4 regions of the Sphingomonas sp. CFBP 13714 genome follow, and region 4 is predicted to be linked to each of the others. Evidence: riboswitches for the same ligand, from Rfam matches in the RefSeq annotation. Region 4 holds a riboswitch; each other region holds the start of a gene.
The links. Region 4 has a riboswitch for cobalamin ahead of cobW (cobalamin biosynthesis protein CobW). Riboswitches for the same ligand answer to the same signal wherever they lie in the genome.
Positions count from the first base shown of each region.

Region 1 (7,294 bases), on a different contig from region 4:
AACGCGACACCCATCTGCGCGCTGTTGCCCTGGTCGCGATCCGGACGGCAGGCGTCGGCGCCCTTGCCGATCAGCGCGTCGACCGTAGCAAGCTGTCCGTTATACGCCGCAAGGATCACGGGCGTGAAACCGCGCTCGTCATAGGCATTGATGTCGGCGCCGGCCTTGAGCAGCGGATCGATCATGTCCATGCGGCCGAGCCGGGCCGCCTCGAACAGCAGCTGCTGGCGACGCTCGGGTGATGGCAAGGCCGCGACGCCAGGAGGCGTCTGTCGCTCGGTCGCAGCGGCCTGTGGCCCAGCAGCGGCGAGCAGCGCGGCAAGATAAGTCAGCATCGTCGATCTCGATTCCTTGAAGTCTGCCACGGCAGGAGGCGCGCGCCATGCCGCGCCTCCTGCCCCGGGATCAGCGGGCGCCCTGGCCCGGGTTGGCGGCGCGATAGTCCGCCACCGCGCGCGACACGTCGGCGATCGGCACGTTCACCGCAGTTGCCAGGCGCGTGCCGAAGTCCTTGTCGGCCTGGTAGAAATAGCTGACCATGATCGTCTTCGTCCGTGCCGACGTCACGACATTGAGATCACCTGCCAGGTTGGTCACCAGATCCGCCTTGTCCTGCGGCTTGAGCGCCCGGTAGAATTCGCCCGCCTGGGCGAAGTTGTTGGTCTTGGCGATCGGCTTCGCATCGACGGTCGCATCGATGCCATAGGGCGCGGCGCGGAAGCGGGCATCGGTCGACTTTGCCGCGGTCGCCGCCGGGAAATAATTCACGTCGGACGCGCGGTTGCTATGGTCGAGCTGGCCGTCCTGGTAATTGTTGACGACACTCGCGAGCGGACGATTGACCGGCAACTGCATCGCGTTGGCGCCGATGCGATAGCGCTGCGTGTCCGAATAGGAGAACAGCCGACCCTGCAGCATCCGGTCCGGCGACGCCTCGATCCCCGGCACGAGGTTGGCGGGTGCGAACGCCGACTGCTCGGTATAGTCGAAGAAGTTGGTCGGCACCTTGTTGAGCGTCATCTCGCCGATCTTGCGGAACGGCACGCCCAGCCATTCCTTGGTGTCGTCGAACGGATTATAGTCGAGCTTGGCGAACGCCGACGCCGACATCGTCTGCACCATCAGGTCCCAGACGGGGAAGTTGCCCTTGCCGATCTCGCCATAGAGATCGTCGGTCAGGTAGTTCCAGGTCGCGGTCGCGACCTGCGCGCCGTTCAGGTTGCGCACGCCCTGGCGGCTGATCCAGCGGAACTTGGCGAACACCGTTTCGCCCTTGGCATTCACCAGCTTGAAGGCATGGACGCCGTTGCCGTCCATCGTCCGGTAGGATGCCGGCGTACCAAGGTTCGAATAGACATGCGCGAGCATGTTGGTCGCCTCGGGCGTGGCCGAGAAGAAGTCGAAGAAGCGATTGGGGTCCTGCTTGTTCGTCACCGGCGAGGGCTTGAGCGCGTGGATCATGTCCGGGAACTGGATCGCGTCGCGGATGAAGAAGATCGGCAGGTTGTTGCCGACCAGATCCCAATTGCCCTGATCGGTGTAGAATTTGGTCGCAAAGCCGCGCGGATCCCGCATGCCCTCGGGGCTGCCCGAGGGGTGGATCACGGTCGAGAAGCGGACGAACACCGGCGTCTGCTTGCCGGGCATGAACAAGGATGCGTTGGTGATGCTCGAAATGTCCGCGGTCGCGGTGAACACGCCGTGGGCACCGGTCCCGCGGGCATGGACGACGCGCTCGGGCACGCGCTCACGGTCGAAGCGTGCGAGCTTCTCGATCAGCGTCGTGTCCTCAAGCAGGACGGGGCCAAGGTCGCCCGCCGCCTTCGAGTGGCGGTTCTCGCCGATCGGCGCGCCATTGTCGCGGGTCATCTGCGGTGCGGCGGCACTGGCTGAATCACCCTTGGCTTCAACGGTGCCGGCCACACCGGCCTGCGCCAGCGCGGGCTTGCCGGCGCTGGACGGTGCCGCCGCGGTCGTCATGCGGGTTTCCGCCTGCGTCTCGGCCGGCGCCACCGTCTGCGCGGCAACCGGCTGAATCATGGCACCCGCCGATGTCGCAGCCAGCAGCATCGCCGTCACGGCCTGACGGCTCTTCACGTTCTTCATCTCGATCCCTTAATCCTGCATGCCATCAGCGTGGCATCCCCGCACAGAGCGTGCGGCACCCCCGCCTCCTGATCGAGGACGCGCATCGCGCCAAACGGAGCTTCTGGATCACAGCAATCGAGCAGGACGATCGAGCCGCCATCGCGGTGCTCGCCGGACGATTGCCGAACGATCCTGACCGGGGTAGACCGGCGCCGCTGACCTGTTCGATCCGAGCAGGGCGGCATGATCGCGTCGGTGCCCCGAAAGGGGCTTAAAAGGGAACGCGGTGAGGGTGGTTTGCCACCTGAAGCCGAGGCTGTCCCTGCAACTGTAAGCGGCGAGCGCGATGCATTTCGCTTCTTCCTGCAAAGGAAGGAGCAGCCACTGGGCCAGACGTTTCGTCATGAGGGCCTGGGAAGGCCGTGCATCGTGTGATGACCCGTGAGCCAGGAGACCTGCCGGCGTCTGGTCGCTCTTGCCTGGCCCAGGGGGTGGCCGCGGCACGGTACTCCGTCGAGCGACGACGTGTGCGGTGGGGACCGCACGGGCATGCGTGCCGGTCGCAATCGCGTCCGGCTGGCGCGGATGTCGGCCGTTCGCGGGAGGTCCCTGCCGGGTTCGCTAGACGCCCGGGGGATTACCGTAATGCCGTTCCTATTGTCTCGCCTCGCGCTCGCGGGGGCTATTCTTTCGCCTGTCTTCGCAGCACAAGTCCACGCCCAGTCCGTGCCGGATCCCGATACCAAGGACATCCTGGTCGTCGGACAGCATGCCCAGGACACGCTCACCACGCCGAATGCGACCGGCAGCCGCCTGGGCCTCACGCCGCTCGAGACCCCCGCGACGCTCTCGGTCATCGATGGCGCCACGATCCGCGCGCGTGGCGACCTGTCCGTGATCGACGCGACGAGCCGCGCACCGGGCATCAGCAACGCGGGCAATCCCGGCAATGGCGGCACCGCACTCGCCGCGCGGGGGTTCAGCGGTCAGGGCTCCGTGCTCCAGCTCATCGACGGCATCAGGCTGTTCCCGGCTGCCGGCACGATCACCTTCCCGACCGATCCGTGGATGGTCGAGCGGATCGACATCCTGAGCGGCCCGGCCTCGGTGCTCTACGGCCAGGGCGCGCTGGGCGGCGCAGTGAATGTCCTGATGCGCAAACCCGATACGCAGCGGACGCATGTGGAGGGGGAGATCGGCTATGGCTCGCAGGACAGCTTCCATCTCGCGGCGGGCGCAGGGGGGCCGATCACCGAGCGCCTCTCCTACCGCATCGACGGCAGCTATCGCCGATCGGACGGCTATGTCGATCGCGGCCAGTCGCGCAGCCATGCCGTGTCGGGCACGCTGCGCTGGGCACCGACCGACACGCTCGTCGTCACCGCGCGGGACGATTATGGCGACCAGAAGCCGATGCGCTATTTCGGTACGCCGCTGATCGACGGTCGGCTCGACGACCGCATCCGGGAGCGCAACTACAACACACGCGACGGCGTCATCCGCTACCGGGACAACCGCACCAGCCTGCAGGTCGACTGGACGCCGAGCGATGTGGTCACCGTCAGCAACCAGGCCTATCGCCTCAGCTCCAAACGCTCCTGGCTCAATCTCGAAACCTATTGCTGGGTCGCCGCAGACGGGGTCTGCGCCAACGGCAGTGGCAACACCGGCACACCCGGTGGCATCCTGCGTACCGACATGACCGGGATCGTCCACGACCAGACGCAGTGGGGCGATCAGGGGAGCGTGACGTTCAGGACGGACGTCGCCGATGGCGTCGGCAACGACCTAGTCATGGGCTTCGACGTCAACCTCATCAAACTGACCTACTCCCACAATTTCGGGTCTGACCCGCAGGTTTCGGAGGTCGATCCCTTCGCGTTCGATCCCGGTCTGATCATCGACACGCAAGGCATCGCACCGCGCTATCGCACGCGCACGACCGAATATGCGGTCTTCGCCGAGGACCGGCTGAAGCTCGGAACGCACGTCTCGATCGTCGGTGGCGTCCGCTTCGAGCGCGACACGATCCGCCGCTGGTCGATCGACTATCCGGGCGGCGTCAGTACCGAGACGTTCGCGCTCGACAAGCGGCTGCACAATCTGACCTGGCGGGTGGGGAGCGTTTATCAGCCGATCCCGACGGTGTCGCTCTATGCGCAATATGCCACCGGCGTGGACCCGCTGGGGACGCTGACGACCTATTCGACCGGGCAGGTGCAGTTCAGCAACGCGGTTGGCGACCAGGTCGAGGTCGGCGCCAAGGCGGTGTTCCTCGACGGTCGCGGCACCGCCACCCTCGCCGCCTACCGCATCGTCAAGAAGCGCCTGCTGGCACAGCTGACCCCGACGAGCCCGGTCGAGCAGGTCGGCCAGCGATCGGCCAAGGGTATCGAGGCTGCGGTATCGCTCGATCTGCCTTACGGTGTCGGGATCGATGCGAACGGCAGCATACTCGACGCGACGTTCGACGACTTCGTCTCCGGCGGCACGCGCTTCGATGGCAATACCCCGCCGGACGTACCCGAGACGCTCGCCAATCTCTGGCTGCGCTGGAACGCGACGCACGCGCTCCAGGCGCGCGCCGGGCTGCGCTACGTCGGACGACGCTATTCGGACAATGCGAACAGCTTCCGCGTCCCCAGCTACACCATGGTCGATGCAACGCTCTCCTATGCAGTGACGCCACGGCTCGCGGTCGACATCCACGGCTACAACCTGTTCGACCGGGACTATGCGATCAGCACGTACAGCAATCAGCAATGGGTCCTCGGTCGTCCCCGCGCCGTCGACGTCTCGCTTCGCGTCGGTTTCTAGCGCGCCCCGTGACCGGCAGCCCGCGGGACGGGCCGCCGGCGATGTCGCCCCCCGGGAAAACCCCGGATAGCCGGTCGCGCGCGCGTCCGCCTAAGCCGCATGGCCACCCCATGAGGAGACATTGCGCATGCCGTTTTACCGGGCTTCCGAGCTGTTTACCCTGCGTCCCGTGCCGCCCACGCTCGGCAAGCCGGCATGGATGAACCTGCGCGCCGTGCCGCGGGCACCCTGGGCGGGGGAGCCGGAGGCACTGCGCGGGCCCGGCATCTACGGCATGTTCCATGACGACCGGCTCGTCTATGTCGGCCTATATGCCGGCAAGGCCGAGCGGCCCTTTGGCGGATCGGTCCTCGAGCGCTGGGAGAAGCACGTCACCTATCAGACGCTGCGCTCGCCCTATGTCACCTTCGCCCGTCGGCATCTCAAGCATCTGCATGCGCTCGCCGCCGCAGAGCCCAACGGACCGATCGAGACGATCGTCGCGATGCTGGCACTGAACGGCGATGAAAGCCCGCTTCTCCAGCGCAAGGGCGGCAGCTGCACCTTCGCCAAGGCGCAGCTCGCAGCCGCACATTGGGATGTGTTCGGGCCGGGGAACGAGGCCACGATGCTCGATCACCTCGGCTTTACCTATCTCCAATTGCCGCGCGACCTGGCCGCGTCCGTTCTCCCCGAGCCCGGGCAGCGGCCGAGCGCATGGGTGAAGAAGCACTGGCTTGCGCCGATCGAGCGGGACCTCATTGCCGCGTTCATGCCGCCCTGCAACGACGGCACCGAACCCGGCGACGCGCCAGCGGTCGATCCGGTCGCGTTCGAGGAGCGGCTCGCCCGGCTGCTCGCCGACCGCCCCGCACCCGCCGTCGAGGATCTGGCCGGAGAGAGCGAGGCCGACGATGAAACCGACGGCGACGAGGAAGCGCTGCGCACCGAACCGACCGCCGCACCGAACGAGCGCGAGGCGCTGCTCGACGATCTCGCCCGGCTCTGCCCCGGCGCGCTGGAGATCTATTATACCGACGTTCCCGATCTGCGCATCCGGCCGCGCTCGCACGCACGCCGGGTGCTGCTGAACGTCTTTGCACATGGCGGCGGGCTCGCCTGCAGGACCAAGGCAAGCGTGGCGGCCTGCCGCGCGCTCGGCTTCGATGCGGACGACGCGCCGGCGGGCGTGTCGATGAGCGCGGCGTTTCCGATCGACCTGTCCCGCCACTCTGCGGCGGATCTGTTCGCAGTCGCCGGTGCCGCCCTCCCCGGCGACTGACCAGCCGGTCGGGGGGCCGGCCATTGCCTGATGTGCCCTGGCGAGCCACAAGCCCGTCAGGGCACCTACCCTGCTGCGCAGACATTCCGGTTCCGCGTCTAAGCGCGGTTGCCTACGGATCGCTCCAGCGCCTGGCCCCCCACAGGATCAGATCGCGGCCGACGAATATGACGCACACGTCGCCGATGGCAAACGCCAGGCCCAGCCATGTCCATCCATGGGATAGCAGCAATGCGGGCCACGCGATGGCGAGCAGAATCAGTATCACGCCGATCGGCCGCGTCAGGCGATTCCACCACTGCCGCGGCACGACCTGATGGCTGTAGACGATGACGCTGCCATCCTCCTGGTACCAGAGCTCGCGCACCTCGTGAATCGGATCAGGTCCTTCCGTCATCGTACGGCTGCGCCCGTTACGCGGTGACGATTCCGCGATCGCGAGACACTATGGGCTGGCATCGATACATTCCCGGGGCTGGCTCGCGATCATCATGGCCATCGCCGCCGCGCCGAAAACCCGGGAATTTCCCCGATGGCCTATCGGCGCCGGATGCGGCTAGGCAGCCCTTAATGCCGCTGCCTCCCTCTCCGCCCCGCCTCTCGATCGGTGCCGTAGCCGGCAAAACAGTGCCACGACTGGCCGACCTTCCCTGGCTCATCGGCTATGCAGCGGCGTTCGCGGCCGCGCACCAGGCCGCGGCAGGCTGGGGCGGTCAGGGCTTCTACTCGCTGCTCTATCCCGCCGCGGGCGTCAGGCTGGCGCTGCTGTGGAGCCGTGGCCCGCGGCTGACGCTGGCGGTGATGGCGACGGAACTGATCGTGCAGACGATCGCCGGCATCATCGTTCCGGGCCAGGCCGGCTGGCTGACCGCGGCAAACGGCGTCGCCCGGCCCGCGCTGACCTATGGCATCGTCGTCTGGCTGGTCCGCCACGTCGCGGCGCGGTCGCAGTCGAGCCTCGGCGTCGCGCCGATGCCGCTCGGCCTCGCCGCAGTCACCGCGCCGGTCGCGGCGACCATCGCGGCGCTGCCCTGGACCTTGTTCAGTCCCGAATTGACGGGCGTCTCGGGCCTGCGTCAGACGGTGGCATCGCTGACGGGCTTTGTCGTCGGCGACCTGCTCGGCGTG
Region 1 is NZ_JACYVG010000004.1:286,528-293,821, forward strand. It holds gene IFT54_RS11555 (ankyrin repeat domain-containing protein) at 1-335, opposite strand, end outside; gene IFT54_RS11560 (catalase) at 406-2,106, opposite strand; cobalamin riboswitch at 2,325-2,565, shown strand; gene IFT54_RS11565 (TonB-dependent receptor) at 2,815-4,905, shown strand; gene IFT54_RS11570 (hypothetical protein) at 5,033-6,166, shown strand; gene IFT54_RS11575 (hypothetical protein) at 6,279-6,563, opposite strand; gene IFT54_RS11580 (ATP-binding protein) at 6,794-7,294, shown strand, end outside.
Region 1: linked by a shared signal. The riboswitch ahead of IFT54_RS11565 (TonB-dependent receptor) and the one ahead of cobW (cobalamin biosynthesis protein CobW) in region 4 are both predicted to bind cobalamin.

Region 2 (7,294 bases), on a different contig from region 4:
ACGCCTCGGGGATGCGCAGACGGGGAATCCCGTCGAGAATCGGATGATGCAGCATTTCGGTGCCCTGATCGGTCACGCGGTCGGTGGCGCTCGCAACGACGAGATAGTCCGGGCGTGCCAGCGCCATTTGTTCGAGCGACAGTTGCGAAAGTGCCGGCTTGCCGAGCCGGGTCGCGAGATTGGCCAGCCCGAGACGCTGCATCAGTTCGTCGACGAGCGTGCCGGTACCGGTCAGGAAACCCCGACGCTGATAATAGGCCGCCGTACGACCACCTCCCGGGGCGCGCGGCAATCGTGCGAGCGCGGTGTCCATCCGGCGGATCAGCGTTTCGCCGCGATCGGGGTGCCCGATGGCTGCGGCGACCTGCCGGACTTGCGTCACGATCGCGGTATAGCTGTCAGCGGGGGGCAGATCGAGCGTCGCGACGTTCCGGCCGGCGAGAACTGCGGCGACCGTCTGGCGTCGGAACGGCGAGGAGATCACGAGATCGGGGCGGAGCATCAGGACGTCTTCGGCGCTGCCACGGCTGACTGGGATGGTACGCGCGGCGTTGGCGGCCGCGGACATGTTCGGATCACGCGCGAACCGGGTCAGTGCGACGATCTGCGCGGGGTCGGCCAGCGCCAGAAGATACTGGTCAGCGCACAGGTTGAGCGAAACGATACGCGCCGGCGGTCGAGGCGCCGCCGCCTCGGCAGGTGCGCCGGCGGCAGCGATCATCAGGATGGTCAGGAGACGGCGGCCGCGCATGCGCAAAACCCTGCCGCAGCGGGCGCTTATGCGCTAGGCGGAAATCGATGCGGTGGGATCTGGCACTATGGGACGCGTGACGCGTGCGCGATTGGTCGGTGGCCTCGCGCTGCTTGCGGTGCTGGCCGGCGCCGCGTCGGTCGCGGTGGGTAGCGCGGCGATCCCGCTGGCGCATGTCGTGCGGGCGCTCAGCGGGCAGGGCGATCCGATCGAACGCGCGATCCTGTTCGAACTTCGGCTGCCGCGCGCGATCCTAGGGCTCGCGGTCGGCGCGATGCTGGGGCTGTCGGGTGCTGCGCTGCAGGGATTCCTGCGCAATCCGCTGGCCGAGCCATCGGTGCTGGGCGCGTCGAACGGCGCATCGCTGGGCGCGGTGATCGCGCTGTATTTCGGGCTGGCGGAGCTTCATCCGGCGATGCTGCCGATCGTGGCGATCGCCGGGGCGTTCGCGGCGCTGGGGTTGCTGTTCGTGCTGGCGGCCGGGTCGCAAAGCGCCTTGTCACTGATCCTCGCGGGGATTGCGGTTGGAACGCTGGCCGTCGCGGGGGTCAGTCTGGCGCTGAACCTGTCCCCCAACCCGTTTGCAGCGATGGAGATTATGACCTGGTTGCTCGGGTCGCTCGAAGACCGGTCGTTCAGCCATGTCGCGCTGGCGCTGCCCTGTATCGCGCTCGGCATGGTGCTGGTCGCCTGGGACGGCCATGCGCTCGACGCGCTGACGCTCGGCGAAGACGGTGCGCGCGCGCTCGGCGTCGATCTGCGTCGGACGCGCATGCGGATGCTGGTCGGGGTGGCGATCGGGGTTGGCGGGGCGGTCGCGGTATCGGGCGCGATCGGGTTCATCGGCCTGATCGTTCCGCATCTCGTCCGGCCGATGACCGATCGTTCGCCATCGACGATTCTGCTCCCCTCCGCATTGGGCGGTGCTGCATTGCTGACCTTTGCGGACGTGCTGGTACGCGTGATCCCGACGTCGAACGAACTCAAGCTGGGGGTCGTTACTGCGTTTCTCGGCGTGCCGGTGTTCCTCGTGCACCTCATGCGCGAGCGGCGGCTATGGTAGCCCTCTCCGCGGACCGCCTCAGCGTCCGCCGTGCAGGGCGGGTCGTGGTCGACGATGTCAGTTTCTCGGCAGAGGGCGGCGCGCTCATCGGGATCGTCGGCCCCAATGGGGCGGGCAAATCGACGCTGGTCCAGGCGCTTCTCGGGCTGGTTCCCGCTACTGGAGATATCCTGCTCGACGGGGTTCCGCTGGCGGAGCGCTCGCGACGTGAGATCGCGCGGACGGTCGCGTATCTGCCGCAGGGTCAAAGTCTTCATTGGCCGCTGAGCGTCGAACGTCTCGTCGCGCTGGGCCGCTTGCCCCATCTCGCACCGCTGTCGCGCATTTCTCAGCAGGATCGTGATGCGATTGCCCGTGCGATGGCAGCGGCGGACGTGACCATGCTTGCGGCGCGTGTCGCGACCGAGATTTCGGGGGGCGAGCGGGCCCGCGTCCTGCTGGCAAGGGCGCTCGCGGTGGAGGCGCCGGCGCTGATCGTCGACGAGCCACTCGCGTCGCTCGATCCCGCGCATCAGATCGCAGTCATGGAGATCCTGCGGGCGCAGGCCGCGCGGGGTGTCCTGGTGATCGCCGTCCTGCATGATCTGGGGCTCGCCGCACGCTATTGCGATCGCATCCTCGTGCTAGACGCGGGCCGGCTCGTCGCCGACGGCGCGCCGTCGGCAGTGCTGACGCCGGCGCGGCTGCGTGAGACCTATGGTGTTCGGGCGTGGTTCGGATCGATCGAGGGCGTACCGGTCGTGGTACCGCTGACGCGTGACAGCGCGCAGGGCGATTGACCCGGGCCGCTCGCCCGGCCTATCCCTCTGACCGCGACAGGTTCCCCGGCGACGGGGATGAAAAGGGAACGGGAGAACCCCGGCTGCCCCTGCAACTGTAAGCGGCGAGCCATCGTGCCATCATGCCATTGGGATCCCGGTCCCGAGAAGGCGGCGCGAAGGGCTGTGACCCGTGAGCCAGGAGACCTGCCCGTCGCGGTCGTCTTTCGTCCGGCCAGGGTGCGCCGAGCGGACGGGGGTAAACCCGCGCGACGACATAACCAGCCTGCGGCCTGTGCCGTGGGCGCGTATGTCATGGGGTTTCAATGCCGAATCTACTGGTTCCCGCCGAAGACGGTGCGGCCGTCGTCGCCTGCAGCACCTGCCGCGCGTCCACCGATGCGAAGGACGATGCCGAGGGCATGCGGGGCGGTGCGAGACTCGTCGCGGCGTTGCAGGCGGTCCAGGCGAGTGATCCGCGCTATGCCGGGATTGCGGTCCAGGCGATGCCGTGCCTGTTCGCCTGTCAGGATTTCTGCACTATCCATGTCCGCGGCCCGGCGAAAATCGGCTATGTTCTGGGGCGCTTTACCCCGGATGAAGAGGCTGCGCGCGCGATCCTCGATTATGCCGTGCTGCATGCGGAGAGTGCGGAGGGGCAGGTTCCGTTTCGGCAGTGGCCGGCCGGGATCAAGGGGCATTTCATCACCCGGACGCCCCCCGCGGGCTATGTCGCGCAGTGACGCTGTTCCCCTCGGTCGCAGCGTTCGAGGCGGCGCTGGAGGCCCTTCCCACGGCAAACGAAGCCGCGCGGGCTGCGGCATCGCTGCGGCAGGGGCAATTGACCAAGCCGCCCGGATCGCTTGGTCGACTTGAGGACCTCGCAGTCTTCATGGCGGGCTGGCAGGGGCGCGAGCGGCCGCGGTTCGAGCGCGCGAGGGTGGCAATTTTCGCGGGAAATCACGGCGTTGCGGTGCACGGGGTCAGCGCTTTCCCGGTTTCCGTGACCGCACAGATGGTCGAGAATTTCCGCCATGGGGGCGCGGCCATCAATGCGCTGGCGGATGCCGTCGGGCTCGAGCTGATCATCGCCGACATCGATCTGGAAACCCCTACGGCGGATTTCACGACGGCACCGGCGATGGACGAAGCAGCGTGTCTCGCCGCACTCAACATCGGCGCCGACGTCATCGTGCCGGGTCTCGACATGCTCGTCGTGGGTGAGATGGGGATCGGGAATTCTACGTCGGCCGCAGCACTGTGTCTGCGCAGTTACGGCGGAACCGCCGCGGACTGGGTTGGGCCGGGGACGGGGGTTGATGTGGCGGGAATCGCGCGGAAAATCGCGGTGGTCGAGGCGGGGATTGGGCGGCATGCTGATTCCCCTCGTACACCGTTCGAGACATTGCGGCGGGTGGGGGGGCGTGAAATCGTCGCGATCGCTGGCGCGGTGGTGGCGGCGCGGCTGGCGGGGGTGCCGGTTGTGCTCGACGGATTTATTTCGTCGGCGGCGATCGCGCCGATTGCGGCGGCGTATCCTGGCATCACAGAGCATTGCATTGCCGGACATTGTTCGGCCGAACCGGGGCATGAGCGACTGCTCGCTGCGCTGAAACTCGAGCCTTTACTGCGGCTTGGGATGCGGTTGGGGGAGGGAAGCGGGGCGGCGGTTGCGGTCGGGGTGATCCGGTCGGCGGTGGCGGCGCATGACGGGATGGCGACGTTTGCCGAGGCGGGGGTGTCGGTGGCGTGAGTGCGCCGTTCCTGCTCCACCTGTTGCGGCATGGTGCGCCTGAACTGACCGGGCGGATGCTGGGGCGGACCGATAGTCCGGTTACGGCGGGAGGTTTGGCGGCCTGTGTAGCGCGGGTAAAACCGCTGAATTTCAAGCAGATCGTCTGTTCTGATCTCATGCGATCGCAGGCTATCGCGGATGCGATCGGGCGGGAGCGGGGGCTGGCTCCAACGACCGATGCGCGGTGGCGGGAGCTGGATTTTGGGGATTGGGACGGGCTGGCTGCGGCGGAGATCGACGCTGCCTCGTTGCAGCGGTTCTGGGACGATCCGGATGGCGCACCGCCACCGGGTGGGGAACGGTGGAGCGATCTGGTCGCGAGAATTACCGATGCGATAGAAGACCTTACCCCAGAAACCTCATTGATCGTGACACATGGCGGGGCGATCCGGGCTGCGCTGAAATCGCTGTGCGGGTTCGGGTTGCGCGAGCTTTGGGCGTTCGATTTGCCCTATACGGCGTTGCTTACGCTACGGATCTGGCCGGACCGGACGGCGCAGATCATGGCGCTCCAGACGGATCCGGTTTCGTGAAGCGGCTGTTCGTCGCCTTCGGCTTCCTGACGCGCGTGTCGATGCCGCAAGTCACTGCGGACGCTGAGGACTTTGCCGCCGCGATCCGGTGGTATCCGGTCGTCGGGGCGTGCATCGGGGTGGTCGTCGCGGGCGCGGGGTGGGTCGGCGCGCTGATCGATCCTTGGACCGGTGCGCTCGCCGCGCTGGTAATTTGGGTAGCGATTACAGGGGCTTTGCACCTGGATGGACTGGCAGATCTGGCGGACGGGCTGGGTGCCGCGCATGGCGATCGCGACCGGCTGATCGCGGTGATGGCGGATCCGCATATCGGCAGCTTCGGCGTTGTGATGATCGCCCTGCAACTCCTTGCAAAACTTGTCTTATTGCATGCTGTCTCCGCGCAGGGATGGGCGGTCGTGATCGTCGTCCCGATGCTCGCGCGGATCGGGCCGTTGTGCTGGGCGCGGTGGGTGCCGCTGCTCCGGGAGGGCGGGCTGGGAGGGATGGTCGCAGGGAAGATCAGGGTGCACGATCTGGTCTTTTGGGGGTGCGTAACAGGGTGTTTAGGGGTGCCTGTGCCTGCCGTTGCAGGGGCCCCTGCACTGATCGCGGTATTCGGCTGGTGGCTGATCCGGCGGGTCGGCGGCGTATCGGGGGATTGCCACGGCGCGGGGATCGAATTCGTCGAGACCGGGATGCTAGTCGCGCTCGCCATTGCCGGCCGCGTCTGAGCCCGCCAACTCCGACAGCGCGATCAGCGCGTCGATATCGAGATGGCGTTCGAGCGTTTCCGCAATCGCATCGAGCGCGGCGTCGATCGACGCGCCATGGTCGGGCCCGACCGCGTCCACCCCGAGCCGGCTTAGCCAGGCGCAACGCTGTTCCGCGAGGCCGAGCAGGCCGTGGACATAGCTGCCCGCGACGAGCCCGTCGGGACTGACCGCGCCGTCGCGGCGACCATCGTCGCGGGTCGTGAGCGCGCGCGCGGTGTCGGGGCCGGTGGTTTTGCCGATATGGATCTCATAGCCGTCGAACCGTGCGCCGATCGCGGTGCCGGCGACGCGTTCGAGCGTCTTGGCGGGGGACAGGATCGTCGCGACGTCGAGCAGGCCGAGCCCGGGGGCGATACCGGCGGAACCCTCCAGCCCGTCCGGATCGGCGATGCTGCGGCCGAGCATCTGATAACCGCCGCAAAGCCCGAGCACGGGGCGGCCGCGGCGGCGATGCGCATGGATATCGATGTCCCAGCCCTGCGCGCGCAGAAAGGCGAGGTCGGGGATCGTCGCCTTGGAGCCGGCGAGGATGATCATGTCGGCGTCGGGGATCGGTTCGCCGGGCGGGACCATGACGAGCGTGACGCCGGGGTCGAGCCGGAGCGGGTCGAGATCGTCGAAATTGGCGATGCGCGGGGTGATCGGACAGGCGATGACGATCTGGCCGTCTTGCCGGCCGTGACCGGTCTGGCGTTCGAGGATGACCGCGTCCTCGCTCGGCAGGCGGGCGGCCTCGGGCAGCCAGGGGATGACGCCATAGCCGCGCCAGCCCGACCGCGCCTCGATCGCGCGATAGCCGTCGTCGAACAGCGCGGGGTCGCCTCGAAACTTGTTGACGAGGAAGCCGTGGATCATCGCGGCATCGGCGGGATCGATCACCGCGCGCGTGCCGACGAGCGAGGCGATGACGCCGCCCCGGTCGATATCGCCAATCAGGATGACGGGGACGCCGGCGGCGCGCGCAAAGCCCATATTTGCGATGTCGGCGGCACGCAGATTGATCTCGGCGGGGCTGCCCGCGCCCTCGACGACGACGATGTCCGCCTGCGCACGAAGCCGGTGATAGCTGGCGAGCACGTCGTCCATCAGCCCCTCGCGCCCCTCGCGCCAGCGGCTCGCGCGGAGGATGCCGCGGACCTTGCCGTGGACGACGAGCTGCGAACTGCGGTCGCCCTGCGGTTTCAGCAAAACGGGGTTCATGTCGGTGGTCGCAGCGGTGCGCGCAGCGATCGCCTGGGTCGCCTGCGCGCGGCCGATCTCGCCGCCATCGGCGGTGACGGCGGCGTTGTTCGACATGTTCTGCGGCTTGAAGGGGCGGACGGAGAGCCCGCGATTGGCGAGCGCGCGGCAGAGGCCGGCGACGAGCACCGACTTGCCGACGTCGGAGCCGGTGCCCTGGAGCATCACCGCACCCACAGCAGCGCCCCCGTGACGAGCCAGAGCAGCAGGCAGGCGCGGCGATAGACCTGAAGCGCGCGGGCGATGTCGGCGGCGGTGGCGGCGGGGCGGCCGCTGCCGATCCAGGGCTTCAGCTGGGTGACGCCGTCATAGCTGACCGGCCCGACGAGCCGCAGGTCGAGCACGCCCGCCATCGCTGCCTCGGGCCAGCCGGCATTGGGCGAGGCGTGCTTGCGCGCGT
Region 2 is NZ_JACYVG010000003.1:278,799-286,092, reverse strand. It holds gene IFT54_RS09150 (ABC transporter substrate-binding protein) at 1-751, opposite strand, end outside; gene IFT54_RS09145 (FecCD family ABC transporter permease) at 819-1,814, shown strand; gene IFT54_RS09140 (ABC transporter ATP-binding protein) at 1,808-2,593, shown strand; cobalamin riboswitch at 2,615-2,801, shown strand; gene IFT54_RS09135 (DUF1636 domain-containing protein) at 2,899-3,315, shown strand; gene cobT (nicotinate-nucleotide--dimethylbenzimidazole phosphoribosyltransferase) at 3,312-4,325, shown strand; gene IFT54_RS09125 (histidine phosphatase family protein) at 4,322-4,900, shown strand; gene cobS (adenosylcobinamide-GDP ribazoletransferase) at 4,897-5,613, shown strand; gene IFT54_RS09115 (cobyric acid synthase) at 5,581-7,059, opposite strand; gene cbiB (adenosylcobinamide-phosphate synthase CbiB) at 7,059-7,294, opposite strand, start outside.
Region 2: linked by a shared signal. The riboswitch ahead of IFT54_RS09135 (DUF1636 domain-containing protein) and the one ahead of cobW (cobalamin biosynthesis protein CobW) in region 4 are both predicted to bind cobalamin.

Region 3 (7,294 bases), on a different contig from region 4:
GCGACCGGCACGTTGCACGTGGCAAGCTGCTTCCTCGCGACCGGGTCGAGCGCTTGCTCGATCCGGGTTCGCCGTTTCTCGAGATCGGCCAGCTCGTCGCCAATGGCCTGTATGACGACGCGGTGCCCGGCGCAGGGGTAATTGCGGGGATCGGCCGCGTGGCCGGGCGCCAGTGCATGATCCTGTGCAATGATGCGACGGTGAAGGGGGGGACCTATTTCCCGCTGACTGTCAAGAAACACCTGCGAGCGCAGGAAATCGCACAGGAAAATCGCCTGCCGTGCATCTATCTCGTAGATAGTGGCGGGGCGAACCTGCCCCATCAGGCGGAGGTGTTTCCCGATCGCGAGCATTTCGGCCGGATTTTCTACAACCAGGCGCAGATGTCGGCGCTGGGGATTCCGCAGATTGCCTGCGTGATGGGAAGCTGCACCGCGGGCGGCGCCTATGTCCCGGCCATGTCCGACGAGACGATCATCGTCCGCGGGCAGGGCACGATCTTCCTTGCTGGGCCGCCGCTGGTCAAGGCGGCGACGGGCGAGGTAATTTCTGCGGAGGACCTCGGCGGTGCGGATACGCATGGGCGCAGGTCTGGCGTCGTCGATCATGTCGCGGAGTCGGACGACCACGCGCTGACGATCGTTCGCGACATCGTCTCGACCTTGCCGCCACAGGTCCCTGTCACGGTGAACCAGCAACCGGCGCGCCCTCCGAAATACGACGCCGAGGGGCTTTACGGTGTCGTGCCGTCCGACGTCCGGGCACCGTATGACGTGCACGAAGTGATCGCACGGCTGGTCGATGGCAGCGAATTCCATGCGTTCAAGGCGCTTTATGGTACGTCGCTGGTGTGCGGGTTCGCGCATATCCACGGGATCCCCGTCGCGATCCTTGCCAACAACGGCGTCCTGTTCAGCGAAAGCGCTCAGAAGGGGGCGCATTTCATCGAGCTCGCCTGCCAGCGCAAGGTACCGCTGCTGTTCCTCCAGAACATCTCGGGTTTCATGGTCGGCGGGAAGTATGAGGCGGAAGGCATTGCCAAACATGGTGCAAAGCTCGTGACGGCAGTCGCGACCGCGACCGTGCCGAAGATCACGGTGCTGATCGGCGGCAGTTTCGGCGCCGGCAATTACGGCATGTGCGGACGCGCCTATTCGCCACGTTTCCTGTTCAGCTGGCCGAACAGCCGGATCAGCGTGATGGGCGGCGAACAGGCGGCCTCTGTCCTCGCCACCGTTCACCGCGACGCGGACGACTGGACGGCGGAGGAGGCCGAAGCGTTCAAGGCGCCGGTTCGTCAGAAATATGAGGACGAGGGGAATCCCTGGTACGCGACGGCGCGGCTGTGGGACGACGGGATCATCGATCCCGCGCAGACCCGCGACGTGCTCGGCCTCGCGCTCGCCGCGACGCTCAACGCTCCCATCGCCGAACGCCCCGCGTTCGGTGTGTTCAGGATGTAAGCCGATGATCCTGCTATCGTTTCTGCTAGCCGCGGGTCAGGTCACGCCGGTCCAGCCGATCGTCAAGGGCACCGGCCTGCCGCCAGCCGTGGTGACTGAGGAGGCCGGCGTCATGGTGCCGATCGACGCGATGTTCGCCGCGTTGGCCGCCCGCGATGGCCAGGCACTGCTCGCCCAGGTGCGCCCCGATGGGGGTGCTACGGCCGTGGAAGAAAAGGCCGACGGCACGCGCATCATCCGCCGGACCGCCTGGTCCGACTTCGCCTCCGGTCTGAAGCCCGGACCGGAGCGATATGCGGAACGCCTGACGGATCCCGCCGTGGATATCGATGGCGATATCGCGATGGTATGGTCGCCCTATGTCTTCACCATCGACGGCCGGATCGCGCATTGCGGGATCGACCATTTCGACATGGTGCGCGAAGCGGGCCGGTGGAAGATCCTCAACATCACTTGGTCCAAGCGGACCACCGGATGCCCCGCGCAATGATCGAATCACTGCTCATCGCCAATCGCGGCGAGATCGCCTGCCGAATCATACGCACAGCTCGGGCGTTGGGAATCCGCACGATCGCGGTCTATTCCGATGCCGATGCGGGCGCGCTGCATGTCCGGCACGCGGACGAGGCGGTGCATATCGGTGCGAGCCCGGCGCGCGAGAGCTATCTGGTCGGAGAACGGATCATCGCCGCCGCGCGCGCAACCGGCGCTGAGGCCATCCATCCGGGGTACGGGTTCCTGTCCGAGAATGCGGACTTCGCGCAGGCGGTGCTCGACGCAGGGATCCTGTGGGTTGGCCCCGATCCCGACAGCATCCGCGCGATGGGGCTGAAGGATACCGCAAAGCAGCGGATGATGGCGGCCGGCGTCCCGGTGACACCGGGCTATCTGGGGGAAGACCAGTCGCCTGATCGGCTCCAGCGCGAGGCGGATGCCATCGGCTACCCCGTCCTGATCAAGGCCGTTGCGGGCGGCGGCGGCAAGGGTATGCGCCGCGTCGATGCGTCCGCCGACTTTGCCGACGCGCTCGCGTCGTGCCAGCGCGAAGCCTCTGCGTCGTTCGGCAATACCGACGTGCTGATCGAGAAATATATCCTCTCGCCGCGGCATATCGAGGTGCAGGTGTTCGGCGATCGGCAAGGCAACGTCGTCCATTTGTTCGAACGCGACTGTTCGTTGCAGCGCCGGCATCAGAAGGTGATCGAGGAGGCCCCGGCCCCCGGCATGGATGATGCGACGCGCGCGGCGATCTGCGCGGCGGCGGTGCGCGCGGCACAGGCCGTGAACTATGTCGGCGCGGGTACGATCGAGTTCATCGCCGATGCGAGCGAAGGCGTGCGCGCCGATCGGATCTGGTTCATGGAAATGAACACCCGGTTGCAGGTCGAGCATCCCGTCACCGAGGAAATCACGGGACAGGACCTTGTCGAGTGGCAGCTGCGGATTGCCAGCGGCGAGGCGTTGCCGCTGCAGCAGCATGATCTTGCTATCCGCGGCTGGGCGATCGAGGCGCGGCTCTATGCGGAGGATCCCGCCAAGGGGTTCCTGCCGTCGATCGGGCGGCTCGAGGCGTTCGATCTGGGTGATGCGACGCGGGTCGATACGGGTGTCGAACAGGGGGCGGACATTTCGCCCTATTACGACCCGATGATCGCCAAGGTGATTGCCTGGGGCGACACGCGTGAAGCCGCGCGCGAGACGTTGGCGGAGGCGCTGGACAAGGCGGTCGTCTGGCCGGTCCGGTCGAATGCGGGGTTTCTCGTTCAGGCACTCGATCACCCGGATTTCGTCGCCGCAACGCTAGATACCGGGCTGATTGCGCGCGAGGGGGCGGCGCTGATGCCCCCGGCGCAGCCCAGCGAGGAAGCACTGATCGACGCCGCGCGCACGGTCGTACGCGCCGAGCCGATGGCGGGTTTTCGTCTCAACGCGGCCCCTTTGAAGGCCGCGCGGTTCCTGCTCGACGACGACGCGGTGACGATCGATCTCGACGGTCGCGGCGTCGATGCACCGGTCGATGCCACCCTCGTTTCCGATGCCGGGCAGACCTGGCAGTTGCGGCCCTGGCGTGCGTCTGGCGCGGCGCTGGGGGCGGCAGCGGATGGCGCGATCTTGTCACCAATGCCGGGACGCATCATCGCGGTCGACGTGGCTATCGGGGACCGTGTCGCAAAGGGGCAGAAGCTCGTGACGCTTGAGGCGATGAAGATGGAGCATTCGCTCGTCGCGCCATTCGACGGGACGGTTGCCGAACTGACCGCGATCGACGGCGGGCAGGTGAGCGATGGCATGGTGCTCGCACGTATCGAGAAGGATGATTGATGGCCGGCCGCTATTTCGACCAATGGGCGATCGGCGACCGGATCGTCCATGAGATCCGCCGCACTGTCACGGAGACGGACAACCTCCTGTTTTCGACGATGACGCACAATCCGCAGCCGCTGCACCTCGATGCGGAGGCGGCGAAGGCGAGCGAATTCGGCCAGATCCTCGTCAACGGCACCTTCACCTTCGCGCTGATGGTCGGCCTGTCGGTGGGGGACACGACGCTCGGGACGCTCGTCGCCAATCTCGGTTACGACAAGCTCGTGCATCCAAAACCCGTCTTTATCGGCGACACGATGCGCGCCGAGACCGAGGTCGCCGAGCTCAAGCCCAGCCGGTCGCGCCCGAACGCCGGGATCGTCACATTCATGCACCAGCTGATCAACCAGCGTGACGAGATCGTCTGTCAGTGCCTTCGCTCGGCGCTGCTGCTGCGGACGTCGGCATGAGGTTGCGCTCGCTGCTATTCGTGCCCGCAGACCGGCCCGAGCGTTTTGCGAAGGCCGCAGCGAGCGGGGCCGATGCCATCATCCTCGATCTGGAGGATTCGGTCTCGCTCTCCCGCAAGGCTGTTGCCCGCGAGGCGGTCCGGGCCGCGTTGCAGGACCACACCGACGTCGTGCGGATGGTCCGGATCAATCCCGTCGACTCGGGGTGGCTGGACGACGATATCGCTGCGGCGAGGGGCGCCGATGCGATCATGCTGCCCAAGGCGACCGGACCCGCGACCGTCCTCGCGCTGGTCGAGGCTTATGGCGATGACTGTCCGCCGATCCTGCCGATCGCGACCGAAGTGCCCGCCGCGATCTTCACACTGGGCGAATATGCGCGGGTCAACGGCCGGTTATGCGGCCTGACCTGGGGCGCCGAAGACCTGCCCGCGGCGATCGGCGCGGCGACCAGTCGGGAGGACGACGGGTCCTATACCGAGCCCTATAAGCTCGTCCGATCGCTGCTGCTGTTCGGCGCGCATGCGGCGGACGTCGCGGCGATCGAGACGGTCTATCCTGCAATCGCGGACATTGACGGGCTGGCAGCCTATGCCGCGCGCGGCAGCCGTGACGGCTTTACCGGCATGATGGCGATTCATCCGTCGCAAGTCGCCACGATCAACGCCGCGTTCACGCCGGATGCGGCGACCGTTGCACATGCGCACGCCGTCGTCGCTGCGTTTGCAGCGGCTCCCGAGGTGGGCGCGCTGCAGCTTGATGGGCGGATGATCGATGCGCCGCACTTACGTCAGGCGCGGGCGATCCTCGCGCGGCTCTAGGCCCATTGGCGGCAGGAAATTTCTGCGCTACCGTCGCCCTGCGAGACCGGTGAAGGCCGGGGTCGCAGATTGCGTCGGTGCCCCTCGGGGCTTCAAAGGGAATGCGGTGCGGGAGGCGATCCTCCTCATGCCGCGGCTGTCCCTGCAACTGTAAGCGGTGAGTGCGGTGCGCATGTTCCTTCGTCACGAGGGGACGACCACTAGGCCTGAGCGCAAGCGCAGGGCCCGGGAAGGTCGCGTACCGGGCGTCGACCCGCGAGCCAGGAGACCTGCCGGCGCTCGGTCGCTCTTGCCATGGTCCAGGGGATGACTGCGGCACGGTACTCCGTCTGAGCGACGAACCATGCGGCGGGGGCCGCATCGGTGCGCGTGGCGGGTGCGGTTCGGCGTACACCCCAAGCGTTGCGCCGGCTGTCCGTAGCATCGGACGGCAGGCCCCGGCCGGTCGCTCGTGACGCCGGGGGTATCGTTTCATGACCAGAATTTTCGTTTCGCTTGTGGCGCTCGCCACCGCCACGGCCTTTGCATCGCCGGCCGCGGCCGAGCCTGATCCGGTTACTGCGGCGACGGGCGAGGCGGCAGGGGGCGGCGCCGAGCTGGTGATCACCGCATCGCGATCGGGGGACGCGGTTCCCGCCGATCAGCTCGGGGCGTCGGTGACGGTGCTCGACGCCGCCACGCTCGACCAGCGGCAGACCCGGATCGTGTCCGACGTGCTGCGCGACGTTCCCGGACTGGCGGTCAGCCGGACCGGCGCGGTCGGGGGGACGACGCAGGTCCGAATCCGCGGATCGGAGGGCAATCACGTGCTCGTGCTGATCGACGGGATCGAAGTGTCCGATCCCTATCAGGGCGAATATGACTTCGGCACGCTGATTGCCGACGAGGCGGCACGGGTCGAGGTGCTGCGCGGCCAGCAATCGGCGCTGTACGGGTCCGACGCGATCGGCGGCGTCATCCAGTATCTCACGCTGAGCGGCGCGGAGGCCCCGGGCGTATCACTACGGGCCGAAGGGGGATCGTTCGGCACGTTTTCGGGAGGCGCCCGGGTCGCGGGCGTAGCGGGCAATCTCGATTACGCGCTATCGAGCTCGACCTACCTCACCGACGGCACGCCGACCGCACGGGGCGGATCGCGCGACATCGGCGCGAAGAGCGTCGGCGCGACGGGCAAGCTCAGCTGGTCGCCGACCGACACGCTGAAGGTCACGGGCGTCGGGCGCTACAGCTATACCGATGCCGACAGCAACGACACGGCATTGAGCGGCCCGCAGTTCGGCACGATCGTCGATACGCCAGGCGCGCGCAGCACGGTCGAGGCATATTACGGGCTGGTTCGCGCCGAACTCGCGCTGGCGGATGGCCGCTGGACGAATGCGCTCAGCGGCCAGTTTGCCGATACGACACGCCGGGCGCTGGTCGACGATGCCTTGAGCTTCGGCAACAAGGGACGCCGGTACAAGGGATCGTTCGAAAGCGCCTTCCGGTTCGGCACCGATCGCATCCGGCATCGGCTGACCGCCGCAGTCGATGTCGAGCGTGAGGAATTTCAGACGCTTAGTCCGGTCCCTTCGGAGTTCGTCTTCACAGGGCGGCGGCACACCGACAATGTCGGGATCGTCGGACAGTATGACGTCGTGATCGACGACGCGCTAGCGATCGGCGGATCGGTGCGGCGCGACGAGAATAACCGGTTCGACGACACCACCACCTACCGCGCGCAGGCGAGCTATCGTTTTGCGACCGGAACGCGGGTGCGCGGTGCCTACGGTACCGGCGTGAAGAACCCCGGCTACTTCGATCTCTTCGGCTATTCCGACGGTCGTTACATCGGCAATCCGAACCTCAAGCCCGAAAAGTCAAAGGGGTGGGAAGCCGGGGTCGAACAGGCTTTCGGGGGGGATCGTGCGACGATCGGCGCGACCTATTTCGACAGTCGGCTGACGAACGAGATCTTTACCACCTATCCTGCCCCCGACTTCGTCGCGACGCCCGGCAACCGCAATACGCGATCGACGCAGCATGGCGTCGAGGTGTTTGCTACAGCCCAGCCAATTCCGCAGCTGCGCTTCGACCTCGCCTATACCTATCTGAAGGCGCGCGAGGACGGGGGCGTGGAGATCCGGCGACCCAACCATATCGGCAGCGTCAACATGACTGCGTTCAGCCGCGACCAGCGCGCCTCGGCAACGCTCACCGTTCGGTATAATGGCCGGCAGCAGGACGACGCCTATAC
Region 3 is NZ_JACYVG010000003.1:286,982-294,275, reverse strand. It holds gene IFT54_RS09185 (carboxyl transferase domain-containing protein) at 1-1,463, shown strand, start outside; gene IFT54_RS09180 (hypothetical protein) at 1,468-1,953, shown strand; gene IFT54_RS09175 (acetyl/propionyl/methylcrotonyl-CoA carboxylase subunit alpha) at 1,950-3,785, shown strand; gene IFT54_RS09170 (MaoC family dehydratase) at 3,785-4,237, shown strand; gene IFT54_RS09165 (HpcH/HpaI aldolase/citrate lyase family protein) at 4,234-5,058, shown strand; cobalamin riboswitch at 5,117-5,349, shown strand; gene IFT54_RS09160 (TonB-dependent receptor plug domain-containing protein) at 5,532-7,294, shown strand, end outside.
Region 3: linked by a shared signal. The riboswitch ahead of IFT54_RS09160 (TonB-dependent receptor plug domain-containing protein) and the one ahead of cobW (cobalamin biosynthesis protein CobW) in region 4 are both predicted to bind cobalamin.

Region 4 (7,294 bases):
CCGCGGCGGTCGCCGCGACGATGCTGATCGTGATGCGGCTGCTGGCGCTCAGCCCATGGCTCGCGCTGCACACGCGACTGCCACTGATCGCCGCGCTTGCCGGTGCCGCAGCGGCGATCGGCTACACCGTGCTGACGGGCAGCCAGGTGCCGACGATCCGCTCCTGCGTCGCGGCGTTGCTGGTGCTGGTCGCGCTGGCGATGGGGCGCGAGGCGATGACGTTGCGGCTCGTCGCGACGGGAGCGATCGCGGTGATGCTCGCGCTGCCCGAATCGCTCGCCGGGCCGAGCTTCCAATTGTCGTTCGCCGCGATCACCGCGATCATCGCGCTGCACGAGCATCCCGTCGTCCGTGCCACGTTCACGCCGCATGACGAGGGCCGCAGCAGACGCCTGTTGCGCGGCGCCGCGTCGCTGCTGCTGACCGGGCTCGTTGTCGAGGCGGCGCTGATGCCGATCGCGGTTTATCATTTCCACAAGGCCGGGCTGTACGGCGCGGTCGCCAATATCGTCGCGATCCCGCTGACCACGTTTGTCGTGATGCCGTTCGAGGCGCTGGCGCTGCTGCTCGACACGATCGGGATTGGCGCGCCCGCCTGGTGGCTGGTCCAGCATGCGCTCGACGCGCTGCTGTGGCTCGCGCGCGGCGTGGCGCATGCACCGGGCGCGGTCCGCGCGCTGCCGGCGGTGCCCGACGGGGCGTTTGCGCTGATGGTCGTTGGCGGGGTGTGGATCGCGCTGTGGCGGACGCGGTGGCGACGGATCGGAATGCTGCCCTTGGCGATTGGCGCGATCTGGGCGCTGACGACGCCGTCACCCGATATCCTTGTGACGGGCGATGGGCGTCACGTCGCGGTCCGGACCGCCGCCGGGCTCGCGCTGCTCCGCGATCGGGCGGGGGACTATGTCCGCGATACACTGGCGGAGAATGGCGGGGTCGATGGTGAGCCGCTACTGCTGGCGGATCAGCCCGACGCGCAGTGCAGCCGCGACCTGTGCCTGACCGATGTCGTCGCGCGGGGGCGGGCGTGGCGTGTGCTGGCAACGCGGAGCGTTTACCGGGTGCCGATCGCCGAGATGGTTGCCGCCTGCCAGCGCGCGGACATCGTCATCAGCGAGCGCGAGCTGCCGCGTAGCTGTACGCCGCGATGGCTGAAGCTCGATCGATCGGTGCTCGCGCGCACCAGGGGGATCGCGTTGACGTTGACCACGGGGCGGATGGTGACGGTACTCAATCCGGGGGACCGGCACCCGTGGCGCGATCCGCCGACGCTGGCGCGGCCAATGCGACGGTTCGGGGCGGCGGGCGATCAGCATGGGCTGGCCGGGGGGGGCGGCGTCGGTCCGGTTTCGGGTGCCGGCTCGGGGGTGGTCAGAGCGATAGGTCGCGACTGGGTATGTCGGGTCATGATCCTGCGAAGGTGGGGCCTCCGATTGGGAGGGCCGCAATTCCGAAACGCGGACGATGGTGCCTGGGGCCGTTGGTCACGAACGCCACTGCCGGTTGCGTGGCGGTGACGACCGCCAGCGCCACCCGGCATTCGTCAGTCGTAGCGGCGCAGGATACCCGACAGCTTGCCCTGAACCCGGACCTGTGCGGGCGCATAACGCTGGGGGTCATAGGCGCGGTTGGCCGGGTCGAGCCGGACCATTGCGCCTTCGCGGCGGAAATATTTCAGCGTCGCTTCGCTGTCCTCGATCAGCGCGACCACGATTTCGCCGTCGCGGGCGATCTCGGTACGGCGGATCAGCGCATAATCGCCGTCGAGGATGCCGGCTTCCACCATCGAGTCCCCCGAAACCTCCAGCGCATAATGCTCGCCGGTGCCGAGCAATGCGGCCGGAACGGCCAGCATCGAACTGCCTTCAAAGGCTTCGATCGGGACGCCGGCGGCGATCCGGCCGTGCAGCGGGATCTCGACGACGTCGTTCGCCGCGATGCGGGCTGGCGACGCGGGCGTGGCGCTGGCCGTGTTCGGTACCGATACGGTGTCGGCAGATGCCGCCGCCGCCGCCTTCGACCCTGACTTCGTCGTCGTCTGCGCGATTGCAGCCTCGGGACGCTCGGGCATCCGCAGCACTTCGAGCGCGCGCGCCCGGTTGGGCAGACGCCGGATGAAGTTGCGCTCCTCGAGCGCGCTGATCAGGCGGTGTACGCCCGATTTCGATTTCAGTTCGAGCGCGTCCTTCATCTCCTCGAACGAGGGCGACACGCCCGTCTCGGCAAGGCGGTCGTTGATGAAGCAGACAAGCTCGTGCTGCTTGCGCGTGAGCATAACGGTTCTCCGTCCGGAACAGACGAGGAACTTCTATGGAACACTTGCAGCTTCGTCAAGCGGTGACGTCACGCGATGACGAGGATTTCCGCCGAGTCGCCCGCCCTTGCCGCCGGCGCGTCGCCGTCGCGGACGATCAGGCAGGACGAGCGGGCGAGCGTCAGCAGCATCGAGCTGTCCTGGATGGTCGAGGCATAGGCGCGACCGTCGCGCAGTTCGGCGCGCATATAGTCGGTCCGCGACTGGTTGGGCGGAAGATCCTCGCCGAGCAGCGCGTGCGTCGTCTGCGGCAAGGGATCGCGCGCGCCGAGCATGTGCGCGACGACGGGGCGGACGAACAGGATCGCGGTGACGAAGGCGGAGACGGGATTGCCCGGCAGGCCGAGCAGCATTGTCCGGCCAAGCGTGCCCGCCATCATCGGCTTGCCCGGGCGCAGGGCGATCCGCCAGAAGTCGATTGCCCCGCCGGCCGCCTCGATCGCGGGGCGGACGAGGTCGTGATCGCCGACCGACGCGCCCCCCGTGGTCACGAGCAGATCGGCATCGACCCCGGCAAAGGCGTCACGCAGCGTGTCGAGCCGGTCGGGGAGGATTCCGAGATCGATAATGTCGACGGGCAGATCGGCAAGCATCGCGGCGAGCATGATGCCGTTCGATTCCGGCAGCGGGACGGGATCGTTCGTCGAGCCGGGCGGAACGAGCTCGTCACCCGTTGCGGCGACCGCGACGCGCAGCCGGCGGCCGACCGACAGCGTGCCGTGTCCGCCGGTCGCAGCGACCGCGATGCGCGCGGGCGTCAGCCGATCGCCGGCCGCGATCAGCCGGGTGCCGGTCGCGAAGTCGAGCCCCTTGCGGCGTGTGTTGCGTCCCTCGAAGGCGGGGCCTTCGCCGTCGAGCATCAGCCGGTCGCCGTCGCGTGCGGCCTCTTCCTGGACAAGGACGGTATCGGCGCCGGGCGGCATCGCCGCGCCGGTGAAGATGCGCGTCGCCTGTCCCGCGCCGACTGAACCGGTGAAGGGGCGGCCGGCCGCGCTCTCGCCGATGACCGTCCACGGCCCGGGCAGATCTGCGTAGCGGATCGCATAGCCGTCCATCGCCGAAAGGTCGGTCGCGGGCTGGGTGCGGCGGGCTAGAATGGCCTCCGCCGCCCAGCGACCCATCGCCGAGCGCAGCGGCACGGTTTCGGCCGGCACGCGCGATGCCATGGCGAAGAGGCGGGACTGGGCTTCGGCGACGGGGACGAGAGGGCGCATGCGGGCTCCGTTCAGCGGGGCGATGAAGGTCTGCGCTGCTCGCACGATTGCCGCGGGGCGGAAAGCGGGCAACGCCGCGACCGGCAGGACACCGGTCGGTTACGCGATCAACGTACGAGGTAAGGCAGACGTTGCGGTGAGATGGGACGACATGCCCTGCGTTGCGTCGCGCGCAAATCCTGTCGTCAGCGCAGGCAAAACGCGCTAGCCCTGTGGCGCAGGTCCGACGCAAGCCGGATCCGCACAGATCGCGTCGGTGCCCCTCGGGGCTTGAATGGGAATGCGGTGCGGGGTTTGCCCCAAGACCGCGGCTGTCCCTGCAACTGTAAGCGGCGAGCGACACGCACGCGCCCCCTGCGACGGGGGCAGCCACTGGGCCGATGGCCTGGGAAGGTGTGCGTCGAGCCTTGACCCGTGAGCCAGGAGACCTGCCGGCGTCTGGTCGCTCTTGTCCCGGTCCAGGGGGTGGCCGAGGCACGGTGAACGCCGTCTGAGCGACGACCATGCGGCGGGGGCCGCATCGGCGACGCATGCCGGCCGCTCAGGGCGTCCGGTCGGCGCGCGTCCCGGTCGTTCGCGGCAGGCCCCCGTCCTCGTCGGACGCCGGGGATGTGCCAATGACCAAGATCATGACCGGGCGGACCGCCGGTCGTTCGACGCGACACCGGATCGGCTGGATGTTCGCGATGCTGGTGGCGGCCAACATCGCCGCCTGGGGATGGGCGTTCGCGCTGTTCCAGGCGCAACCGCTGATGCTGGGTACCGCGATGCTGGCCTGGGGGCTGGGGCTGCGCCATGCGGTCGACGCCGATCATATCGCGGCGATCGACAACGTGACGCGCAAGCTGATGCAGGACGGGCAGCGGCCGATCGGGGTCGGCTTCTGGTTCGCGGTCGGCCATTCGGGGATCGTCCTGATCGCCGCGGTCGCGATCGCGCTGACCGCGAGTGCGCTGGCGCAGTTCGAGGCGTTCAAGCAGGCGGGCGGGGTGATCGCGACACTGATCTCCGCGCTGTTCCTGTTCACGATCGCGGCGATGAACCTGATCATCCTGCGATCGGTGTGGCGGACCTTCGGCCATGTCCGCGGCGGGGGGCGCTATGTCGAGGAGGATCTCGACCTGCTCCTCGGCAATCGCGGGCTGCTCGCGCGGCTGTTCCGGCCGATGTTCCGGCTGGTCACGCGCAGCTGGCACATGGCGCCGCTCGGCTTCCTGTTCGGGCTGGGGTTCGACACCGCCACCGAAGTCGCGATCCTCGGCCTGTCGGCGAGCCAGGCCGCGGACGGGCTGTCGATCGGCACGGTGCTGGTGCTGCCCGTGCTGTTCGCGACCGGCATGGCACTGGTCGACAGTGCCGACGGGGTGGTGATGCTCGGCGCGTATGAATGGGCGTTCGTGAAGCCGATCCGCAAGCTCTATTACAACATCACGATCACGCTGATCTCGGCGATCGTCGCGATCGCGATCGGCGGGATCGAAACGCTCGCGCTGCTGGCGTCGAAGCTGGGCCTCAGCGGGGGCGTGTGGGACGTTGCCTCGGCGCTGGGCGAGAATTTCAACGGGCTGGGCTTTGCGATCATCGCGCTGTTCGTGGCATGCTGGGTGCTGAGTTTTGCGATCTACCGGTGGAAGCGGTTCGACGAGATCGAGGTGGTTCGGGGGTAACGAGCTGCGTCGTCATCCTGGGCTCGACCCGGGACCCAGGGCCAGGCAGCGCATTACGCGTGGCTCTGGGTCCTGACTTTCGTCGGGATGACGGAGGTCAGGTGCATTGGCACAGTCGCCAAACTCCTCTAAACCCAACCTCGAGGTTTGGTTCTACCGAACCTCGACAGATCGCGCCGGTGCCCTTCGGGGCTTGAATGGGAATGCGGTGCGGGAGCTTTGCCTCCCAATGCCGCGGCTGTCCCTGCAACTGTAAGCGGTGAGCGAGACGCACAGGCCCCCGATGCGGGGGCAGCCACTGGGTCACGGGACCTGGGAAGGCGTGCATCGAGCTTCGACCCGCGAGCCAGGAGACCTGCCAGCGTCATGGTCGCTCTTGCCTTGATCCAGGGGATGGTCGCGGCACGGTACTCCGTCTGAGCGACGAACGCGTGCGGCCGTCAGGTCGTGCGCGCGTGTGGCTGCGGGCGTGCGTCCGTCCGTGGCTGTCGTTCCAACGCCCGGAGAGTATCGCATGACCGACCCCCAGCCGACCCTGGCCAAGATTCCCGTTACCATCGTCACCGGATTCCTCGGCGCGGGCAAGACCACGCTGATCAGCCACCTGATCCGGAATGCCGGTGGCCGGCGGCTCGCGGTGATCGTCAACGAATTCGGCACGCTCGGCATCGACGGCGACATCTTGAAGGGGTGCGCGATCCCCGATTGCCCGGCCGAGAATGTCGTCGAGCTCGCCAATGGCTGCATCTGCTGCACCGTCGCTGACGATTTCATCCCGACCGTCGAGACTTTGCTCGCGCTCGACCCGCGGCCCGACCATATCCTGATCGAGACGTCGGGGCTCGCCCTGCCCAAGCCCTTGCTGAAAGCGTTCGACTGGCCCGCGATCCGGTCGCGGATCACGGTCGACGGGGTGATCGCGCTGGCCGATGCGGAAGCGGTCGCCGCGGGACGGTTCGCGCCCGACCTCGCCGCGATCGAGGCGCAGCGCCGCGCCGATCCGAGCGTCGATCACGAGACGCCGCTCGCCGAGGTGTTCGAGGACCAGCTCGCCTGTGCGGATCTGGTGCTGCTGACCAAGGCGGATCTGGCGGGCGAGGCGGGGGTGGCTGCGGCGCGCGCGGTGATCGCGGCGGAATCCGCGCGTGCGTTGCCGGTGATCGCGCTGACCGACGGGGTGATCGATCCGCGCGTCGTGCTCGGGCTGAACGCGGCGGCGGAGGACGACATCGCCGCGCGACCGTCGCACCATGATGGCGCGGACGATCACGAGCATGACGATTTCGACAGCATGATCGTCGACCTCGGCGAGATCGCGGACCCGGCGGCGCTCGCCGCGCGGATCGAGACGCTGGCGCGCGACGCCGACATCCTGCGCGTGAAGGGCTATGCCGCGGTGACGGGCAAGCCGATGCGGCTGCTGGTGCAGGCGGTCGGTGCGCGGGTGCGGACGCAATATGACCGGCCGTGGCGTGCCGACGAGGCGCGACAGACTCGGCTGGTGGTGATCGCCGAGCATGACCGGATCGACCCCGCAAGGATCCGGGCCGCGCTTCAGGGCTGACGGCGATGCACGTCGTCTTCCGCGAAAGCCACGCGCTGGAGGAAAGTGCGATCCCGCAGGACCTCGCGCAGAGCCCGGCGGACCTTGTCGTCCTGTCCTTTTCTGACGGGGATCTCGGCGCGTTCGCGGCCGGGTGGCGGCGCGCGGCGGCGGGGGGGAGCCCGCTGCCGTCGCTCAGGCTCGCCAACCTGTCCGCGCTCACCCACCCGCTGTCGGTCGATACCTATGTCGAGCGGACGCTGGACGGTGGCGCAGGCACGGGGGCGAAGGGGATCGTGATCCGGCTGATCGGCGGACGGTCCTACTGGTCCTATGGGTTGCAGCAGGTCGAGGCGCTGGCACGGGCGCGGGGGATCGCGCTGGCGGTGCTGCCCGCGGACGGGCGCAGCGATGCGCGGCTCGATGCGGCGTCGACAGTGCCGGTGTCGACGCTGCGCCGGCTCGCCGCGCTGTGCGACGACGGCGGCGCGGTAGCGGCGCAGGCGGCGCTGGCGCAGATGGCGCTGGCGGCGGGGCTTTATGCCGGGCCGGTCGC
Region 4 is NZ_JACYVG010000006.1:208,467-215,760, reverse strand. It holds gene IFT54_RS15075 (ComEC/Rec2 family competence protein) at 1-1,517, shown strand, start outside; gene lexA (transcriptional repressor LexA) at 1,544-2,275, opposite strand; gene IFT54_RS15065 (molybdopterin molybdotransferase MoeA) at 2,344-3,528, opposite strand; cobalamin riboswitch at 3,766-3,978, shown strand; gene IFT54_RS15060 (HoxN/HupN/NixA family nickel/cobalt transporter) at 4,158-5,195, shown strand; cobalamin riboswitch at 5,356-5,572, shown strand; gene cobW (cobalamin biosynthesis protein CobW) at 5,710-6,759, shown strand; gene cobN (cobaltochelatase subunit CobN) at 6,765-7,294, shown strand, end outside.